2 regions of the Pseudomonas sp. GW821-FHT10B02 genome follow, and region 1 is predicted to be linked to the other one. Evidence: riboswitches for the same ligand, from Rfam matches in the RefSeq annotation. Region 1 holds a riboswitch; the other holds the start of a gene.

Region 1 (3,723 bases):
AGGCCGGGTCCAGCGAATTCTTCACCCCTAATTCCCGCGCGGTGTCAGGCATCAGTTGCATCAGCCCGACCGCGCCACTGGGCGAGCGTGCATTGGGGTTGTAGCGCGACTCGGCCTGGATCACCGCATGCAGCAGTGCCGCCGGCAAGTCGTTGGCCTCGGCCGCTGCCGCCACCAGCTCGGCATAGGGCATACCGGTGATCAGTTGCGCCTGGCCGCTGCCGGCCAGGCTCGCCCCGGGTTCACTGATCACCCGTTCATAGGTGCGACCCGGTCGGTGAACGTTGGACAGCACGTAGCTGCCGTCGGTCTTGATGGAGATATACACATCGGCCTGGACCTGGTGGGTCCACGCCAGCCATACAAAGAGTCCTGCTGTGAGCCAGTGCATCGTCACGCCCTCCCCGTTGCGTTCCCCGAAAAGTGGGGGATATGCCCCGATTGCCGAGGCTTTTATCCACTGACGCAAGCACTGTGCCGCCTTGCCGGCCCCGTGGCGCAAAGGCTCGGCGCAGACGCGCACGGCAATTGCATAAGCCCTTGCAGGCGCACAACGGAGGGCCTTGTCATGAACAAAAAAAAGTACGCGCAACAAGGGTTCACCCTGCTCGAACTGCTGGTGGTGTTGGTGGTACTGGGTCTGCTTGCCGGCATCGTCGCCCCCAAGTACTTCAGTCAGTTGGGACGCTCGGAGGCCAAGGTGGCCAGGGCGCAGATTGAAGGCTTGAGCAAGGCGCTGGACCTGTATCGCCTGGAAGTGGGGCATTACCCCAATTCCGAGCAAGGCCTGCAGGCGCTGGTCATCGCGCCCAGCGACGAGAGCCGCTGGTCTGGCCCTTACCTGCAGAAAAAAGTCCCTCAGGACCCTTGGGGGCGCAATTACATCTACCGCCAACCCGGTGAAAACGGCGAGTACGATCTGCTCTCCATGGGCAAGGACGGCCAGCCTGGCGGCGACGGCGAGAACGCCGAGATCACCAGCTGGCAGTAAGCGGAGGATCGACACATGCGCTACGAGCTCAAGGCATTGGGCAAATCCGGCGTGGTCCTGCTCACGCTGGACGCCCAGGACGCCGGCCAGGCCCGCCTGCAGGCCGAGCAACAAGGCTTGCGGGTGGTCAGCGTGCGTAACTGCGAGCGCTTTACGAAGTTGCGTTGGCGCCGCGCAGAAACCTTCGACCTGGTGCTGTTCAGCCAGGAGCTGACCACCCTGCTCAATGCCGGCCTGCCGCTGATTGACGCGCTGGAAAGCCTGGCGGAAAAAGAGTCGGCGCCACAGGCGCGCAAGACCCTCGGCGAGTTGGTGCGCCTGCTCTATGAAGGCAAATCCTTCTCCCAGGCTTTGGGGCAATTACCCAGCGTGTTCCCGGCGCTGTACATCGCCCTGGTGCAGTCGAGCGAGAAGACCGGCGCGCTGGGCGATGCCCTGGGGCGCTACGTCGCTTATCGCAAGCGCATGGACGAAGTGCGGCAAAAGATTGTCAGCGCCTCGATCTATCCATTGCTGCTGTTGCTGGTCGGCGGTGGCGTGGTGCTGTTTCTGCTCGGCTATGTGGTGCCGCGCTTCAGCCTGGTATTCGAAGGCCTGGGCACCGAACTGCCGTGGCTGTCGCGCTGGCTGATGCAGGCCGGGATGTTCCTGCATGCCCACCAGGCTCCGCTGGGCCTGGGCTTTCTTGGCGTGATGGTGGGCTCGTTTGTACTGCGCCGTGATCCCCGGGTGCGGCGCTGGCTGAACCGCCAGATGGAGCGCCTGCCTGCCCTGCACCGGCGCCTGGTGATGTATGAACTGGCGCGTTTCTACCGCTCGCTGGGGATCCTGCTGCAAGGCGGCATCCCGATTCTCACCGCCATGGAAATGGCCCGCGGCCTGCTCGGTGTCGCGGCCAAGCAACGCCTGGAACATGCCTGTGAGCGGGTGCGCGAAGGCCTGTCATTGTCGGCGGCGCTGGAGGCCGGGCAACTGGTGACGCCGGTGTCCCTGCGCTTGCTGCGGGCTGGCGAGCAATCGGGCAATCTCGGGCAGATGATGGAGCGCAGCGCCGACTTCTACGACGAAGAAATCAGCCGCTGGATCGAGTGGTTCGTGCGTCTGTTCGAACCCTTGCTGATGACCTTCATCGGCCTGTTGATCGGCTTGATCGTGATCCTGATGTACATGCCAATCTTCGAGCTGGCCTCCAGCATTCACTAGCAGCCAACGTGACAATCCTGCCCGCTTGCTGTATAGATTCGGCCACCAAGGGGAGCCCGGCAACGGGCTGAGAAACCGCTGACAGCTGCAGCGCGGTGACCCTTCGAACCTGATCCGGATCATGCCGGCGAAGGGATGGGGATTGCCAACCTGCCTTTTTGCCGGTCTCACTGCGAGGCCGCCCATGTCAGCTTTACCCGGTCTCGCTGTCGCCAGCTTTGAGGACAGCCCAATGACCGAACGCTTCACCGATACCCTTCGCCGCCAGAGCGAGCCGAGCTGGACGCAATCGATCGAGCACCGTTTCGTTAACGAACTGCTCGACGGCACCCTCGACGATGCGGTGCTGATCAATTACCTGATCCAGGACCACCGCTTCATTGACGCCTTCCTGACCTTGCTCGGCGCGGCCATCGCCACTGCCGACACCTTCGAGGCGCGCATCCGCCTGGGGCGCTTCACCGGGGTGATTTCGGGTGAGGAGAACACCTACTTCTTGCGCGCCTTCGAGGCACTCGGGGTCACTGAGGCGCAACGTCTTGAGGCAGCCGATTCGGTGCCGACCGCGGGCTTCAAGGCGATCATGCGCGAGGCGGCGGCCACCCGTTCCTATGCCGCGGCACTGGCGGTGCTGAACGTTGCCGAAGGCATGTATCTGGATTGGGCCCTGCGCGCGCCAAAGCAACTGCCTCCGCGTTTCGAACATGCCGAGTGGATCACCCTGCACGACAATCCGGACTTCCAGAGCTTCGTGGCGTTTCTGCGTGCGGAACTGGACCGGGTGGGGCCGGCGCAAGCGCAGATCAGTACCGATTTCTTCCTGCGCGCCGTTGCGCTGGAGCACGCCTTTTTCGACGCTGCTTACGATATCAAGGGATAAGCCATGGACATCTTTGACCGCCTGAAACAGGCCGCCGCTGCCGACTGGAACAGTTACGTCGACCACGACTTCGTCCGTCAGATGGGCGCGGGCACCCTCGCCCAGCCGGCGTTTCGCAAATACCTGGTGCAGGATTATCTGTTCCTGATCCAGTTCGCCCGTTCCTGGGCGCTGGCCGCCTACAAGAGCCGCACGCTGGACGATATCCGCGCGGCGCAGGCGGGGTTGGCGGCGATTCTCGATGAGACCGAGCTGCATGTGCGTTTGTGCCAGCGTTGGGGGTTGGCGCCTGAGGACCTGGCCGCGACGCCTGAGCATCAGGCGACGGTTGCCTATACGCGCTTTGTGCTGGACTGCGGGGCGGCTGGGGATCTGCTGGATCTGCATGTGGCGTTGGCGCCCTGTGTGATCGGGTATGCCGAGATTGGGCGGAATCTGACGCCGCAAGGGGTCGATGCGCTGGGGGATCATCCGTATCGGGACTGGATTGCCGAGTATGCCGGGGCTGGGTATCAGGGTGTTGCCAGGGCAGCGCGGGCGCACCTGGATGATCTGGCCGCGCGGACGATGACTGAGCGGCGGTTTGCTGAGCTGGTCAAGGTGTTTGCCCAGGCTTCGCGGCTGGAAGCGGATTTTTGGCAGATGGGGT
Region 2 (3,723 bases), on a different contig from region 1:
GGGAGCGGGCTTGCCCCGCGATGCTGTTTAAGGCCGGGCGTCGAAGTTAGCCTTGGCCAATGCCGCCAGATCAGGTGGCAGGAAATCCTTGTCCGGGTTGTAGTCCGGCTTCAGGTAGCGGCTCAGGTCGGTCAGGTCCTGCGGGCTCAAGGTGCCCGCCGCCTGCTTCAGGCGCAGGTTGTCGAGGATGTAGTCGTAGCGGGTGTTGTTGTAGTCACGCACCGAGGTGTACAGCTGGCGCTGGGCATCGAGCACGTCGACGATGTTGCGGGTACCGACCTGGTAACCGATCTCGGTGGCTTCCAGAGCGCTCTGGTTGGAGATGATCGACTGCTTGCGTGCCTGCACCTGCTCCACGTCGGTATTGACCGCACGGTGCAGGTTGCGGGTGTTTTCCACCACCTGGCGACGCAGGCTTTCACGCTGCTGTTCGCTCTGGCTCAGGCGCTGATAGGCCTCGCGCACTTGCGAGCTGGTCAGGCCGCCGCTGTAGATCGGAATGTTCAGCTGCAGGCCAACGCTGGTCTGTTCGACGTCGCCGCTGATGGTCCCGCCGAGGTTGGGGTTGGTGAAACCGAGGTTGTCGTTGTCGCCTTTCTGGTACTGCGCTACCGCATCCAGGGTTGGCGCGTGCCCGGCCTTGCGCTGGCGCAGGGTTTCTTCGGCGGCGGTGACGGCGTAGTTGGTCGCTTGCAGATTGAGGTTCTGCTTACCGGCGGTTTCGACCCAGGACGTGGCGTCATTCGGCACCGGGACCTGCACCGGCAGGGTGTGGCGGATGCCCTGGATCGCGTCGTAGTTGCGGTTGGTCAGGGTGATCAGTGCTTCGAACGCGTCATCGACCTGGCGTTGCGCGACGATCCGGTTGGCCCGGGCCGTGTCGTAACTGGCCTGGGACTGCAGGACGTCGGTCTTGTCCGAAAGGCCGACATCGAAACGTTCATTGGACTGGTCCAGCTGACGCTTGAAAGCGGCTTCTTCGGCTTTGGTCGAGGCCAGGTTGTCCTGGGCGCGCAGCACCGCGAAATAGTTCTCGGCAGTTTGCAGGATCAGGTTCTGCTCAGTGGCCGACAGCTCCAGCGCCGCCTGTTCGTTGACCGCTTCGGCAGCCTGCAACTGGAACCAGCGATCGGCACGGAACACCGGCTGGGCCAGGGTTGCCGACCATGAGTTGCCGCTGCGGTTGGAGGTGATCGATGGATCATCGAGCTTGGTCCGGGTGCTCTGCATTTCGGCACCGGCCGAAAGGTTTGGCAGCAGGCCGGCACGGGCCTGAGGTACCACTTCCTTTTGCGCGCCGTAGTTGGCGCGGGCTGCGGCGAGGTCGGCGTTGTTGTCCACAGCCTCCTGGTAGACGCTGACCAGATCGGTTTTCGCTGACAAGGGCGCGTCTGCTGCCCAGGCCATTCCGTTGATAGCACAAGACACGGCAAGGGCCAGTGAAAGTTTGCGCAGCATAGGGCGATCCTTGAACGATTGAGTCTTTCTGAACCGGTGAGTGTAGATGCGCGGGCACTTTGCAACAATCTGCCAATTACACCATTTATCGTCACCGTGTTTGTACTGTTGGCTTTGCAGCGGCGTCCAGTCTAGACTGGACGCGTTCTTGTCGGGGTGCCTTGCGTTGAGGCTGAGATCGGATAATCCGGATCCCGTTGAACCTGATCAGGTTAGCGCCTGCGTAGGGAACAAGATTTCTCGCTTTCCCGGCGAGTCTCTTGTGTCAGGTCCGGGAATGTCGAGCCAGCCGTAAATAGCTGCAGGCATCCCCGCACATCTGGCACAGCACCGCTCCTGGTGCGTCCGTGCCTTTCAGGTTCTCCCCGACATTCCACTGCTAGGAAGCCGTCTGGAGAGCCTGTGATGAGTAAACAAGAAAAATACCTGACCAATCTGAGTGAGTCGGCCCAGGTCGATCAGCAGTCCGTACAGCCGTTCACCCGTTCGCGCAAAATCTATGTCGAAGGCTCGCGCCCGGACATCCGCGTGCCGATGCGTGAAATCAGCCTGGACGACACCCCGACCGATTTCGGCGGTGAAGCCAACGCGCCGGTGCTGGTCTACGACACTTCCGGCCCCTACACCGACCCCAATGTCGTCATCGACGTGCGCAAAGGCCTGAGCGATGTGCGTTCGGCCTGGATCGACGCCCGTGGTGACACCGAGCGCCTGCCCGGGTTGTCGTCGGACTTTGGCCAGCAGCGTCTGGCGGATGCCGAGCTGACCAAGCTGCGTTTTGCCCATGTGCGCAATCCGCGCCGGGCCAAGGCCGGCGCCAACGTCAGCCAGATGCACTACGCGCGCCAGGGCATCATCACCGCCGAGATGGAATACGTCGCCATCCGCGAGAACATGAAGCTGCAAGAAGCCCGCGCCGCCGGCCTGCTCGACCAGCAGCACCCGGGCCACAGCTTCGGTGCCAGCATCCCCAAGGAAATCACCGCCGAGTTCGTCCGTGAGGAGATCGCCCGTGGTCGCGCGATCATTCCGGCCAACATCAACCACGTTGAACTGGAGCCGATGATCATCGGCCGCAACTTCCTGGTGAAGATCAACGGCAACATCGGTAACAGTGCGCTGGGCTCTTCGATCGAAGAAGAAGTGGCCAAGCTGACCTGGGGTATCCGTTGGGGGTCGGACACGGTCATGGACTTGTCCACCGGCAAGCACATCCACGAAACCCGCGAGTGGATCATCCGCAACTCGCCCGTGCCGATCGGTACCGTGCCAATCTACCAGGCCCTGGAAAAGGTCAATGGCGTCGCCGAAGACCTGACCTGGGAGCTGTTCCGCGACACCCTGATCGAGCAGGCCGAGCAGGGCGTGGACTACTTCACCATTCACGCCGGCGTGCTGTTGCGCTATGTGCCGCTGACCGCCAAGCGCGTTACCGGCATCGTCAGCCGTGGCGGTTCGATCATGGCCAAGTGGTGCCTGGCGCATCACAAAGAGAACTTCCTCTACACCCATTTCGACGAAATCTGCGAAATCATGAAGGCCTACGACGTCAGCTTCTCGCTGGGCGACGGCCTGCGTCCGGGTTCGATTGCCGATGCCAACGATGCGGCGCAATTCGGCGAACTGGAGACCCTTGGCGAGCTGACCAAGATCGCCTGGAAACACGATGTCCAGTGCATGATCGAAGGCCCGGGCCACGTGCCGATGCAGTTGATCAAGGAGAACATGGACAAGCAGCTGGAATGCTGTGACGAAGCACCGTTCTACACCCTCGGCCCACTGACCACCGACATCGCGCCAGGTTACGACCACATCACCTCCGGTATCGGCGCGGCGATGATCGGCTGGTTCGGTTGCGCCATGCTCTGCTACGTGACACCCAAGGAACACCTGGGCCTGCCGAACAAGGATGACGTCAAGACCGGGATCATCACCTACAAGATCGCCGCCCACGCCGCCGACCTTGCCAAGGGGCATCCGGGCGCGCAGATCCGTGACAATGCCTTGTCCAAGGCGCGTTTCGAGTTCCGTTGGGAAGACCAGTTCAACCTTGGCCTGGATCCGGATACCGCGCGTTCGTTCCATGATGAGACCCTGCCCAAGGATTCGGCCAAGGTCGCGCACTTCTGCTCGATGTGCGGGCCGAAGTTCTGCTCGATGAAAATTACCCAGGAAGTGCGTGAGTACGCCGCCAACCAGCGCATTGATGCGGTGGATGTGGCGGTCGAGGACGGCATGCGCGAGCAGGCCGAGCGGTTCCGCCAG

What was found. A riboswitch is a leader RNA that binds a small molecule or an ion and turns the genes downstream of it on or off. The one in region 1 is predicted to bind thiamine pyrophosphate.
Region 2: it holds a riboswitch for thiamine pyrophosphate, as region 1 does, so the genes downstream of both, thiC (phosphomethylpyrimidine synthase ThiC) here and AC07OF_RS10380 (TenA family protein) in region 1, are expected to answer to the same signal.

Annotation. Positions count from the first base shown of each region.
Region 1 covers NZ_JBWKNR010000005.1:162,958-166,680, forward strand. Annotated here, with positions in the region: gene AC07OF_RS10365 (lytic transglycosylase domain-containing protein) at 1-391, opposite strand, end outside; gene gspG (type II secretion system major pseudopilin GspG) at 569-991, shown strand; gene AC07OF_RS10375 (type II secretion system F family protein) at 1,007-2,194, shown strand; TPP riboswitch at 2,233-2,347, shown strand; gene AC07OF_RS10380 (TenA family protein) at 2,427-3,074, shown strand; gene AC07OF_RS10385 (TenA family protein) at 3,078-3,723, shown strand, end outside.
Region 2 covers NZ_JBWKNR010000012.1:167,238-170,960, reverse strand. Annotated here, with positions in the region: gene AC07OF_RS18870 (TolC family outer membrane protein) at 28-1,458, opposite strand; TPP riboswitch at 1,601-1,705, shown strand; gene thiC (phosphomethylpyrimidine synthase ThiC) at 1,864-3,723, shown strand, end outside.